Regions from separate parts of the Pseudoalteromonas sp. TB51 genome, predicted to be linked through region 1. Evidence: predicted binding sites of a transcription regulator. Region 1 holds the regulator's gene; each other region holds the start of a gene.
What was found. Region 1 encodes sigma-54, which starts transcription at its own class of promoters, with help from an activator protein. Its sites were predicted from a motif close to GTTGGCACGNNNNTNGNNT; they were not measured.
Positions count from the first base shown of each region.

Region 2: a site for sigma-54 is predicted at 1,958-1,976, ahead of flgJ (flagellar assembly peptidoglycan hydrolase FlgJ). Genes of this name have one in related genera too.
Region 3: a site for sigma-54 is predicted at 3,053-3,071, ahead of fliE (flagellar hook-basal body complex protein FliE). Genes of this name have one in related genera too.

Region 1 covers NZ_AUTO01000310.1:31,310-35,824, forward strand. Annotated here, with positions in the region: gene lptC (LPS export ABC transporter periplasmic protein LptC) at 1-288, shown strand, start outside; gene lptA (lipopolysaccharide transport periplasmic protein LptA) at 278-826, shown strand; gene lptB (LPS export ABC transporter ATP-binding protein) at 823-1,548, shown strand; gene L650_RS0119120 (RNA polymerase factor sigma-54) at 1,618-3,117, shown strand; gene hpf (ribosome hibernation promoting factor) at 3,145-3,432, shown strand; gene L650_RS0119130 (PTS sugar transporter subunit IIA) at 3,437-3,889, shown strand; gene rapZ (RNase adapter RapZ) at 3,909-4,515, shown strand, end outside.
Region 2 covers NZ_AUTO01000294.1:106-4,620, forward strand. Annotated here, with positions in the region: partial or broken gene flgK (flagellar hook-associated protein FlgK) at 1-905, opposite strand, end outside; gene flgJ (flagellar assembly peptidoglycan hydrolase FlgJ) at 907-1,920, opposite strand; gene L650_RS0117645 (flagellar basal body P-ring protein FlgI) at 2,056-3,150, opposite strand; gene flgH (flagellar basal body L-ring protein FlgH) at 3,162-3,845, opposite strand; gene flgG (flagellar basal-body rod protein FlgG) at 3,866-4,515, opposite strand, start outside.
Region 3 covers NZ_AUTO01000290.1:2,058-6,572, forward strand. Annotated here, with positions in the region: gene L650_RS0117230 (DNA-3-methyladenine glycosylase I) at 1-275, opposite strand, end outside; gene L650_RS0117235 (sensor histidine kinase) at 407-1,519, shown strand; gene L650_RS0117240 (sigma-54-dependent transcriptional regulator) at 1,516-2,940, shown strand; gene fliE (flagellar hook-basal body complex protein FliE) at 3,114-3,446, shown strand; gene fliF (flagellar basal-body MS-ring/collar protein FliF) at 3,467-4,515, shown strand, end outside.

The DNA of each region.
Region 1 (4,515 bases):
AAACAAACATGGCGAATAAATGCAGACGAAGCAACGCTGTACGAAGATAAACAACTTATTTTAGAAGGCAATGTGGTTGCTAAAAATTTAGTTGATAACGCCATGATAGATAACATCAATGCCGATAACATCGAAGTCGACATTAAAGCGCTAACAATGCGCTCTGAGCAGCCAGTGGTTGTCACTGGGCCTAATTTAAAAATTGTCGGGAAAGGCCTTGAAGCCGATTTAAAAACCGAAGTAATAAAACTAATTAACCATACGCGAACAATATATTATGACCAATAAACTCACTAAAATACTTATTATCCCATCGCTAATGCTTGCATTTAGCGCCTCTGCTGCTGAGCCTGCTGCTCAACCGCCAGCAAATCAAATTTCTATTAGTGCAGACCGTCAAGAAGGCCAACTTAAAGAAAACGTAGGTATTTTTGAAAAGAACGTCGAAATTGTACATGGTAATCGAAAAATTACAGCCGACCGACTCGAAGTACATAAACGTGAAGACTTAGGGGATAACAAACAACTCCTTATTGCCACTGGCAGCCCAGCCTACTTCGAAGAAAAACAAGACGATGGTACCGTAATGAGCGCCAGTGCAAACGAAGTACGTTACGACGTAGCAAAGCGATTTTTAACACTTGTAGGCGATGCTGAAGTCGCGCAAGCCGGTCAAAAAATTAATGCTAAAAGTATTACCTACGATATGCAGCAGCAGCTTATTAGCGCAGAAAAAGACGAAAACTCCACGGATCGTGTCCACACAATTTTAGTGCCTGTTGAAGCAAAAATTAAAGAAAAAACAGGTAACGAAGGTCAACCATGAGCACCTTAAAAGCAGAACTATTAGCAAAAAGCTATAAGGGCCGCCAAGTTGTAAAAAATGTAGGCCTTGAGGTAGAAGCCGGCAGCATTGTTGGCTTATTGGGCCCTAATGGCGCAGGTAAAACCACCACCTTTTACATGATTGTAGGGTTAGTACCTAGCGACAAAGGTAAAATTTCTATTGATGATAACGACATTACGTTATTACCTATGCACAGCCGCGCCCGCTTAGGCATTGGCTATTTGCCGCAAGAGTCATCAATATTTAGAAAGCTGACAGTTTATCAAAACTTAATGGCTATTTTAGAAACGCGTAAAGAGCTCAATAAAGCCGCGCGAGAAGAAACGCTTAACAACTTACTTGATGAATTTAGTATTCAGCATATTCGCGATAGCCAAGGTATGGCGCTTTCTGGTGGTGAACGCCGCCGTGTAGAAATTGCCAGAGCACTGGCAGCAAACCCTAAATTTATTTTATTGGATGAGCCTTTTGCTGGTGTTGATCCGATTTCAGTGTTAGATATAAAGAAAATAATAGAACATCTTAAAAACCGTGGCATTGGCGTATTAATTACCGATCACAATGTAAGAGAAACCCTTGATGTTTGTGAAAAAGCCTACATTGTTTCTCATGGGGAGCTAATTGCATCTGGCACCCCAGAACACGTATTAAATGACAAAACTGTACGCGATGTTTATTTAGGCGAGCAATTTAGGCTGTAACATTTAAGCCACACCTACAAGCATCTGCTAATATTAATTATAACAACATAAAAGGATTGTTAGAGATACATGAGGCAATCATTACAGCTGCGCATGGGCCAGCAACTTACAATGACTCCACAATTGCAACAAGCGATTCGCTTGCTGCAGCTCAGTACATTGGATCTCCAGCAAGAAATACAAGAAGCACTTGATAGCAACCCGCTATTAGAAGTAGAAGAGCAAGATTACACGGAAGAGTCGGCTGGAAAAAATGAACAAAAAGCAGATACGGATGATGTAACCGTAAGCGCATCGGCTGACGATACAACCAGCGAGTACGAGCAAGACAGTGGCGAAGCTTTAAATAAAGACACCGTTAGCGATGATATGGCAATGGATGTAACTTGGGATGAGTACATGAGCGCAGCCCCTGCGGCATCCTCAGGCCCAATGCCAGAAGATGAGTCTATTTATCAAGGTGCCTCTACTGAAACGCTACATGAGTATTTAATGTGGCAGCTTCAGCTTACTCCTTTTAGCCCCACTGATGAAGCCATTGCTATTGCCATTGTAGAAGCTGTAGATGACTCGGGTATTTTAACGCTAAGTTGCGAAGAAATTTTAGAAAGCTTTAACCAAGAAAACGATGACGAAGTTGAAGTTGAACTTGATGAAATAGAAGCCGTTTTAAAGCGTATTCAGTTATTTGACCCTGTAGGTATAGCCGCGCGCAGTTTACAAGAGTGCTTGTGCATTCAGCTAAACCAGTTTGATAAAGACACCCCTTTTATAGAACAAACTAAAATGATCTTAACCGATCACATTGATCTATTAGCGGCACGCGACTATCGTACATTAATGAAAAAGACTAAGCTTAAAGAAGACGAGCTTAAAGAGGTCATGACCCTAATACATACCCTCAACCCAAAACCTGCAGATACAATAGTAAGGGAAGAGTCGGAGTATGTAATACCGGATGTGTCGGTTAAAAAAATAAAAGGCCGCTGGGTGGTAGAGCTAAACCCAGATAGCATGCCAAAAATACGCGTAAATAGTCAGTACGCGGCTATGTCACGTACCGTAAAATCAAGTGGTGATAGCCAATTTATTCGCTCTCACTTACAAGAAGCTAAATGGTTTATAAAAAGCCTTGAAAGCAGAAACGACACGCTGCTTAAGGTAACAAACTGTATTGTAAAACAGCAACAGGCATTTTTTGAACATGGCCCAGAAGCCATGAAGCCAATGGTTTTAAACGATGTTGCTGAAATGGTAGAAATGCATGAATCGACAATTTCGCGTGTTACCACGCAAAAATATATGCATACGCCACGTGGTATTTTTGAGCTTAAGTATTTTTTCTCAAGCCACGTAAGCACTGAAAACGGCGGCGAGTGTTCATCAACCGCAATACGTGCCCTAATTAAAAAGCTAATTGCCGCGGAAAACTCAGCTAAACCATTGAGTGATAGTAAAATTGCGGATATATTGGCAGAGCAAGGAATTAAAGTAGCTAGACGCACAATAGCAAAATACCGTGAATCGCTAGCTATTCCACCGTCAAATCAGAGAAAGAGTTTGATATAAGACGTAAAAAACAAAGAGGAAATGCTTATGCAACTAAACCTAACTGGTCGTCACGTAGAAGTAACTGATTCACTTAGAGACTATGTAAATAATAAATTTGCAAAGCTAGAAAGGCACTCAGATCATATTAGCAATGTGCATGTCATTCTCGATGTAGAAAAACTCAACCAAAAAGCAGAAGCGACTATTCATGTAAGTGGCGCAGATTTATTTGCCTCAACAGAGCACCAAGATATGTATGCCGCTATAGACTCGTTGATTGACAAGCTCGATCGTCAAGTCATAAAACATAAAGAGAAGCTTGCTAGACACTAATATTATGAAATTAAGTACATTAGTATGCCAGGACTGCAGCAAAGCTGCGGTCCTTTTTAGTAGTAAAAAAAGAATTTTAGAGTTTATCAGTGAGCTTGCTCATGAAAAGCTCCCCTACTTACCACAACAAGATATTCTTAATGCGCTGGCAAGCAGAGAAAAGCTAGGCAGTACTGGTATTGGCCGGGGTATCGCCATTCCTCATAGCAGAATGGGTGGCGTAGAAGAGCCGCTGGCTTTAGTACTTGTTAGCGACACGCCTGTTAACTTTGACGCTATTGATAACTGCCCTGTTGATATTTTTGTTGCACTCATCGTACCAGATGGCGATAACCAACAGCACCTAAAGACTCTGGCAACCATAGCTGATAAACTGAGCAACAAAGAATTTTGTAAACAGCTGCGTAGTGCTAAAACCGATGCAGAGCTGTATCAAGTAATTGTTGATCAATCGTAGTAAATACTAAGGGCTATAAATGGAGTTAATTATCATAAGCGGCCGTTCTGGTTCAGGTAAATCGGTTGCTTTACGCGTGGTTGAAGATTTAGGCTATTATTGCGTAGATAATATTCCGGTCAACCTACTGCCCTCTTTAGTGCGAAGTGTTTCAGATAACTATGACAAAATAGCCGTTAGCATAGATGTTCGTAATATTCCCAAAGAACAAGACGAATTTAACGATATTCTCGAGTACCTTCCTGACTTTGCCAAACCCACACTGTTTTATTTAGATAGTGATGATCAAACACTGATCAAACGTTTTTCAGAAACACGCAGATTACATCCTTTATCCATCGATTCACTGCCGCTTGATTTAGCAATAAAAAAAGAAAAAGAACTGCTTGATGTACTCGTAACACGCGCTGACTTTATGCTTGATACCACCGATTTAAGTGTGCACCAATTAGCAGAGTCAATTCGTGAAAAAATACTGGGTAAAAAAGATAAGCAACTTATTGTAACGTTTGAATCGTTTGGCTTTAAACACGGCATACCTAAAGAAGCTGATTATGTTTTTGATGCTCGCTTTTTGCCAAACCCCCACTGGGAGCCTGAACTTAAACCGCTTACGGGCCTTGATC
Region 2 (4,515 bases), on a different contig from region 1:
AACGCATCTGCAATTGCCAATCCCATTTGGCCAATCTGGCTTTGTGCAGGCACAAGTATGTCGTCTCTAAACGCTAATAAGCCGCCAATTTTGCCTTTTAATTTAGTTGCATCTATTTCTAGCGGCACAGCTTTGCCGCCATTAACGTCAAGCGTCAATTCTTTAAAATTAGGATCGGGGTCACCCGACAGGGAAAACAAGTTAAAGGTCCCGTTTTCCATAACTAAAGACTCACCGCTGCCCATAAAGACGAGTTTTTCGCCATTAGGGCCATCGAGTGTTTCTATATCTACGAGCTCTGATAATTCACGAATCGCCAAGTCGCGCTGGTTATAAATAGAACTCGCGTCTGATGCGTTATTAGTACCATTTACAACTGCAATTTCTTGGTTTAACGTATTTATATTTTGTATGAGCGAGTTGGCCTCTTCAGAAAAAATTTCAAGCTGTTCATTCACAATGCCTTGTTGCTCAAGCACAATACCTGAGAGCCTGTCCATTTGATCAACCAAACTTTGCGCATCGGTCATTACGAGTGAACGAGCAACTGATGAAGACGGCTGATTTAGCGCCTCTTGCACGTTATTAAATAATGAATTTATGCCGGTTGATAAGTTGTTAGACTCTTCTGAAAAAATAGTATCAACACGGTTGGCTTCTGTTACGAATTGATCAAAAAACGATTTATTTGACGTATCGCGGTTTAACTGCGACTGGGCAAATTCGTTCAATAACCGATATGTTTCGCCGCGCCCTACTTGGTTATCTACCATAGTGGTAAATTCAGTGCGCTCACGTACGTAGCCTTCGGTGTTTACATTGGTGATGTTTTTACTGGTCGTTTGCAACAGTTCAGAGCTTGAACGCACCCCTGAACTGGCAATATTTAATAAACTAAACGACATATTACTTCACTCCTTGGGTAAACGCGCTTGTTGCAATATTTTTAAGCTCACTGCTATTTAGCACTTTTTTTATTTTACTCGCGTAATTAGGATCGGTTGCATAGCCTGCTTTTTGTAGCGAATCTAAAAATTCGTTTGGCTGTGCTGTTTTTTGTAATGCTTCTTCGTAGCGTGGGTTTTGCGTTAAAAAATCGACAAAGTCGTTCACGCTTTCTTTTATAGAATCGTAAGCTCTAAAACTTGCTTGCTTTTTAACAGGGGTACCTTGCTCAAATTCAAGCGTTACTTTACTTGCTTTATCGCCTTCCCAGCTTTTATCTGATTTAATATTGAACAGGTTATTTGAGCTATTCCCGTCGCTTTTATTAATAATATGCTTACCCCAACCCGTCTCAAGTGCCGCTTGGGCCACCATTACTGCAGGGTTTAGACCAATTTTTTCGGCCGCTGTTTTAGCATGCTCCCAAACTGCACTAACAAACTCTTCAGCATTATTAAATGACGACTGTGTAGGCTGTGTTGTGGTTTTAGTTTGTGTTGCCGCACTGCTGACTGCTGAGTCATCTTTATTTGCTTGCTTTACACTGTGCACCTTTTCGTGCGGCAGTTCAGAGCCTGCGCGTTTATCACTCATAAAGTCGTTAGTAGTTCTTAATACGGAGCCAGGCATAAAGTTCTCAGCATCTGGTGAGAGCTGCTGAACAATTAAATCAGCCAAACCCAAAGACCCATTTGATGAAAGCTCAGAAGAGAGCTGCTGATCGTGCATTTCTTCAAAAAACTTTACGCCGCTTGAGTTAAACGGGCTGTCTTCATCTTCAAATGCTTCGTTGGCTTTACGCATCCCTTTTAGAAGCATTTGTGTAAAAATAGCTTCAAATTGTGCCGCTGCTTTTTTTAGCGCCGCTTTAGACGCATCAGTAGATGCATCACCGCTGTTTAAAGCGTCTTGACGTAAAGTATTAAGATTACTTAAATCAAAAAAGTTTTGCTTGTCGAGGTGATTTGTTTCCATCAGCTTTTTGACACAAAAATGAATAATGCTTAAAGAAATGCAAAAATTGAGCCAAAGAAAGGTAAACAGTAAAAAGCTTAAGTACCTTTTGAGTACTTAAGCTTTATGTGGAAGGGTAAATATTCTAAAAACTAACTAAATAACAACAAGCTGTCCGTTAATTGCACCCGCTTCTTTAAGCGCTTCTAAAATAGCCATTAGGTCTCCAGGTGCTGCGCCTACTTCGTTTATAGCACGCACTAAGTCATCTAAGCTAACGCCGGGGTTAAAAACAAACGCACGAGAATCATCTTGATTAACGTCAATAATACTTTGCTGTGTAACAACAGTTTCGCCTTCTGCTAACGGATTAGGCTGCGTTACATTTTGCTGTTCAGCAATTGTGACTGTTAGGCCGCCATGGGTTATTGCCGCAGGCTGTAGCTTCACATTTTTGCCAATGACAATGGTTCCCGTACGTGAATTAACAATAATTTTGGCTGAAGTGTCAGCAGGCTTAAACTCTAGGTTTTCAAGCGTTGATAAATAAGACACTCGTTGCGATGCATCACGTGGCGCAATAACGCGTACTGAGGCAGCGTCAATAGCTTGTGCACTATTAGGGCCTACCAAGTTGTTAATTGTTGCTTCTAAACGTTTTGCCGTTGTAAAGTCTGGGCGGTTTAAGTTAAAAGTAATGTAGTCGCCTTGCATAAAAGGGCTTTTAACTTCGCGTTCAACAGTGGCTCCGTTAGGTACGCGGCCAACTGTCGGGGTATTAATGACCACTTTACTGCCATCAAGCCCTTGTGCTCCTAAGCCACCCACAATTAGGCTACCTTGGGCTATGGCGTATACGTTTCCATCCACCCCTTTTAAGAAAGTTTGGAGCAAGGTGCCGCCACGTAAACTGCCTGCACTGCCAATAGAAGATACCGTAATATCAATTGTTTGACCCGGCTTTCTAAACGGCGGAAGCTCAGCATGGACTGCCACTGCTGCTACGTTTTTAATTTTAGGGCTTTGTGTTGAAGGCAGCGTAATACCAAAACTGTTTAGCATGCCTCTAAAACTTTGTTGCGTGTAAGAGTTTTGCTCCCCTGTACCAGGTAGCCCCACCACTAAACCATAGCCAACCAATTGGTTAGCACGTACGCCTTCAACCATAGAGACATCTTTTATACGCTCGGCGCTGGCAGAAAATTGCCAGCCTAGCAGTATGATCAAAATAAACGCTTTAATGCTATTCATACTACTATCCTCTAAAACGGAAATAACGAGCTACTAAAGAAACGTGTTAACCACCCTGGGCTTTGCGCTTCTTGTGTTTGTCCTTTACCTGAATATTGAATTCGGGCATTGGCAATTCTATTCGACTCAACCGTGTTATCGGCGCTTACATCTTGCGGACGTACAAGGCCTTCGAGCCTAATAAACTCTTCGCCGGTGTTAAGTGTTAGCCATTTTTCACCACGAATAACTAAGTTACCATTGGGTAAAACACGCATAACATTCACCGAGATATCGCCCACTAAGCTGTTTGACTGATTTGATTTAGAGTCACCGGTAAATGATGAGTCACTACCAATGCCAAACTGAATACTATCGCCACCTATATTGACTGGTAAACCACCTAACCCAATAACGGGGTCTAGGCTGGCTTCGGTTTCTTTATCGGTTTCGGTTTTAGCGGCTTTTGTAGCTTGTGTTGACTCTTCAAGCTTAACGGTAATTATATCGCCGGTTCTAAGTGCTTTTTTGTCTGAATACAAATCATTGAATGTATTGGTGTTAAACAACGAACCCGTTGCAACAACAGGCTCTGCTACAGGCTCTGGGTACATGGGTGCGTAGTAGGGGTCATCTTGAACCACTTCACTATTTTGCGTAGAAACACAGCCACTTAAAAATAAGGTGCCTGCTGCAAATAAAATAACATTACGCATAACTATCCCCTTGTGCACGGTTATAACTGTTGATTGATGTAGCTCATCATTTCGTCAACGGCCGAGATTACTTTTGAGTTCATTTCGTAAACACGTTGAGTTTCGATAAGGTTTACCAATTCTTCCGTTACATTAACGTTTGATGTTTCAAGTGAGCCTTGAATAATAGTTCCTAAGCCTTCTACGCCTGGATTACCTTGAACAGGCGCTCCACTAACAGCGGTTTCGGTGTAAAGGTTTTGACCAATTGGCTCAAGACCCGATGGATTAATAAAGTCACTAATTGTTAGCTGGCCAATCACCACGTTATCGGCTTGCCCTGCAACGCGTACAGATACTTCACCATCTTGAGAGACTGTAATTGATTGCGCATCATCGGGTACATTCATTTCGGGCTGAACAACAAAACCTGCACCGGAGGTAACAATACGACCGTCTTCATCGGTAGTAAATTGCCCATTACGCGAATACGCTATATTGCCATCGGGTTGCAGCACTTCAAAAAAACCTTCGCCTGAAATCATCCAATCGAGTGAGTTTTCGGTGGTGAGCATATTACCTTGCGTAAACTCTTTTTGGTTAGCAACCACTTTTGCACCCGCACCTAGCATTAGGCCAGATGGCAGCTCGGTATCTTGTGAAGAGCGCCCGCCAGGCTGGTTGATGTTTT
Region 3 (4,515 bases), on a different contig from region 1:
ACTATGTTCTTATCTTGCATTAACCGCTCTATATCATCGGCTGTAAAGTTAGCCACTTTTTGCACATCAAAATTGGCAAATGCTTTTTTATACCCTGCACGCTTTTTTAAAATAGTGTACCAACTGAGTCCCGCTTGTGCTGATTCTAGCGTAATAAATTCAAATAATAGTGTGTCATCATAAAGGGGCACCCCCCATTCTTCATCATGGTATTTCACATAGTCTGGTTTTGTGGTGTCGAGCCACGCACAACGGCATTTATTTTGCTCACTCATTATTATTCCTTTTTTGTGCGTCATTTTTTTGTTACGCGTTATTGTAAGCTAACTAAATGAAAAATATATAAAATAATTTTGGTATAAATTCTGCATTAAGCCCTGTATCTACATCATTAAGAGATTTGATTATGGCCCTTGCGAGTGTACTTAAACCACAGTTTATTACTGCAAATCAGTATAACCCATGTTTACTTCAAGAAGAGTACATTGGTGAATTAAGTGATTTAAGACAACAAGCAAGTTGGCTGTCGCACTTAGTTGATACCATGCCAGCAGGTGTTGTTGTACTTGATGGCAAAGGCCTTATTGCAAAAGCCAATCAAATCGCGATTGATATGTTAGGTGAGCCGCTCGAAGGAGAGAAATGGTTTAACATTATTCAACGCTCTTTTCGTCCCCACCAAGATGATGGACATGAAGTGTCGCTCAAAGACGGCCGACTTATAAAACTTGATATTACTGCACTTGCGCCAGAGCCTGGTCAGCTTATATTAATGACCGATTTAACAGAAACCCGTCGTTTGCAAAAGCGTGTTGCACATATGCAACGTTTGAGTGCGCTTGGTAAAATGGTGGCATCGCTTGCGCACCAAGTGCGTACACCGCTTTCTGCAGCTATGTTATACGCGGCCAATTTGGGCTCTAAAAAGCTACCTGAAACATCACGCGATAACTTTCAAACCAAGCTTATGTCACGTTTAAAAGATTTAGAAACCCAAGTTAATGACATGCTACTTTTTGCTAAAAGTGGCGAGCAACAAGTGGTTGAGCAAGTCTCTATGCAGCAACTTTTAAACGAAGTAAAACTTGGTGCCGATGCTATGGTGGCTTTAAATAACAGCGAACTTGCTGTTGAGTTACCAGAGCCAGATATAGAAATCACCGGTAATAAAACTGCGCTGGCCAGCGCTATTCAAAATCTTATTCACAATAGTATTCAAATTATTGGCAGCCAGGCAAAAGTGACCTTAAAAGCACAGCGAGATAGTAGCGAACCTGACACCGTACGTATTAGCGTATGCGATAACGGCCCTGGGGTAGAGCTGAGCCAAATAGAGAAAATTTTTGAACCGTTTTATACCACTAAAAGCCAAGGTACGGGGCTTGGGCTTGCTGTAGTAAGTTCTGTGGCAAACGCGCATCAAGGACGTGTTGAAGTGGTTAATAATGCCAATGGTGGTGCATGTTTTAGTTTATTGCTGCCCATATGCACGACCTCAATGCAGGAGAAAACAGCATGAGCAATACAATACTGGTAGTTGAAGATGATGCAGGCTTAAGAGAAGCACTCATAGACACGTTAGAAATGTCAGGTATTGCCTGCGTTGCAGCGCAAAGTGCTGAGCAAGCCATGATCCAATTAAAGAAATCTGAGTTTTCGTTGGTTGTAAGTGATGTGCAAATGGGCGCGATGAGCGGCCTAGATTTGCTCAGGAGCATTAAGCTTAACTACCCAGAACTTCCCGTATTAATGATGACAGCTTACGCAACGATTGATGATGCCGTAGAGGCAATGCGCTTAGGTGCAATTGATTATATGGCTAAACCATTTGCCCCTGAGGTGCTTTTAAATATGGTTAGCCGCTATTTACCCGAAAAACCAAAAGACACTGATGGCCCAATTGTAGCCGACCCCAGCAGTATTCAACTATTAGAACTTGCAAGTAAAGTGGCTCGCTCAGATGCAAGTGTAATGGTGCTTGGCCCTAGCGGCTCAGGTAAAGAGGTATTAGCGCGATATATTCACGATAAATCAAACCGATGCGATGCGCCTTTTGTGGCAATTAATTGCGCGGCTATTCCCGAAAATATGCTTGAAGCCACCTTGTTTGGCTACGAAAAAGGCGCCTTTACTGGTGCAATACAAGCGTGCCCAGGTAAATTTGAGCAAGCCCAAGGTGGTACTATATTGCTTGATGAAATAACAGAAATGGACTTAGGGCTGCAAGCTAAACTATTAAGAGTATTACAAGAGCGTGAAGTTGAGCGCTTAGGTGCGCGCAAAACAATTTCACTCGATGTGAGAGTGCTCGCAACCAGTAACCGCGATCTTAAAGAAGCTGTTGCAGATACTAAGTTTAGAGAAGACTTATATTATCGCTTAAATGTATTCCCATTAATGTGGCGACCACTTAGTGAGCGCCCAGGCGATATAATTGTATTGGCTAAGCATTTAATAGAGCGCCATTTAGTTAAAAATAAAGAGCCGTTAGCAACGCTTGATAGTGATGCCGAGCAAAAACTATTGAGCCATACATGGCCAGGTAATGTGCGCGAACTTGATAATGTAATTCAACGTGCGCTTATTTTGCGAACGGGCAGTGTAATTGGCGAGCAGGCTATTTTTATTGAAAATTTAATGCAAGCGTCAAGCACCACTGCGCCTACTCAGGTTATAGCGCCTGAGCAAGAGAGTACTCCCAGTGACGCATATTATGATGACAAAATAACGCCTGTAGAGGCGAGTAGCTCACTGCCGAGCGTAGATACTGGCAGCTATAAAGATGAGCTAAAAGATAAAGAGCATAAAATAATTTTAGAAACCCTCGCGCGTTGCCAAGGCAAACGTAAAGATGTTGCACAAACACTTGGCATCAGCCCGCGTACTTTACGTTATAAACTCGCACAAATGCGCGATTTAGGTATTTCACTACCCGCATAAACTAACTCTCTCTTCTGTACATAACCCTAAACTAACCACGCTTAGTTTAGGGTTGTCAAATCTCTGACTCTTAAAAATAATAGTTAACTGTATGTTATTAAAGGTTTATTTTTATGGCACGCTTTGTGCTTTAATCCCTTTATGAACGTTAACTGCATTTGCCAGAGAAAATTATGAAAATTCAAAACAGCGCGTTATTCCAAGAAATGCAATCAATGGCCTTAGAAGCAGGCCATACAAATCAAATTAATAAGCTACCCACGCAAGCTCAGCCAACGTCATCGGCTCAATTTGGTGACTTACTAAGCGATGCATTAAATACGGTTAATGGCCTACAACAAGATGCTAAACAAAAAGTCGTGGCTGTTGAAATGGGTGACAGAAGTGTATCGCTTGCTGAGGCAATGATTGCTTCGCAAAAATCATCAGTGGCATTTGAGGCTACAGTACAAGTAAGAAATAAACTTGTTGAGTCATACCAAGAAATTATGAACATGCCTGTTTAAGTAGGTAGTGGAGAATTATTGTGGCGCAATCTAATCAATCAACAGATCTTGCTCTTGCTGGCGGCGGTATTGACCAAAGTGAAGACAACGAGCAACAAGAACAAAAGTCGGGCTACTTAAGCGCCTTAAATGGGGTTGATGTGCTTCGCCAAGTTACCCTAATTATTGCGCTGGCTATTTGTTTAGCTATTGCCATATTTGTGATTATTTGGGCGCGCCAACCCGATATGCGTCCGCTTGGCAAAATGCCTACAGAAGAGCTGATCCAAACACTTGATTTTTTAGATGCACAAAAAATTGACTACGAGCTAGACGGCAACGTTATTTCGGTTGATGAAAGCGAGTATCAAAACATTAAATTATTGATGGCGCGTGAAGGCTTAGAGCAAGGCCCTACCTCAGGCACCGATATCATAATGCAAGATATGGGTTTTGGTGTGAGCCAACGGCTCGAGCGTGAGCGCTTAAAGCACGGTCGCGAGCAACAACTTGCCCGCACTATAGAAGAACTAAACAACGTTACTCGCGCTAAAGTTTTATTAGCCATCCCAAAAGAAAACGTATTCGCACGCAGAGAGAAAAAACCATCAGCCACAGTGGTATTGACTCTTAAACGTGGCCGTACGCTTGATGGTGAAGAGATTGATTCAGTCGTTGATATGATTGCCTCTGCAGTACAAGGGCTTGAGCCTTCACGTGTTACGGTAACAGATCAAAATGGCCGCTTACTTAATTCTGGCTCACAAGACTCATTAGCAGCACGTTCTCGTAAAGAATACGACATTGAAAGAAAACGTGAGCAAGAGTATCTAGAAAAAATAGACAGTATTCTTATTCCTGTGGTCGGCTTGGGTAACTACACGGCGCAAGTTGATTTAAATATGGACTTTAGCTCAGTAGAGGAAACACAAAAACGTTACAACCCAGACTTACCAGCAGTTAGAAGCGAAACCACATTTGAAGAAAACAACATAGGTGGCTTAGCGGTAGGTATTCCTGGGGCACTGACTAATCAGCCCCCTATGAATTCAACTATTCCAGAAGTGGCAGGCCAAAGTAATGCAGGTAC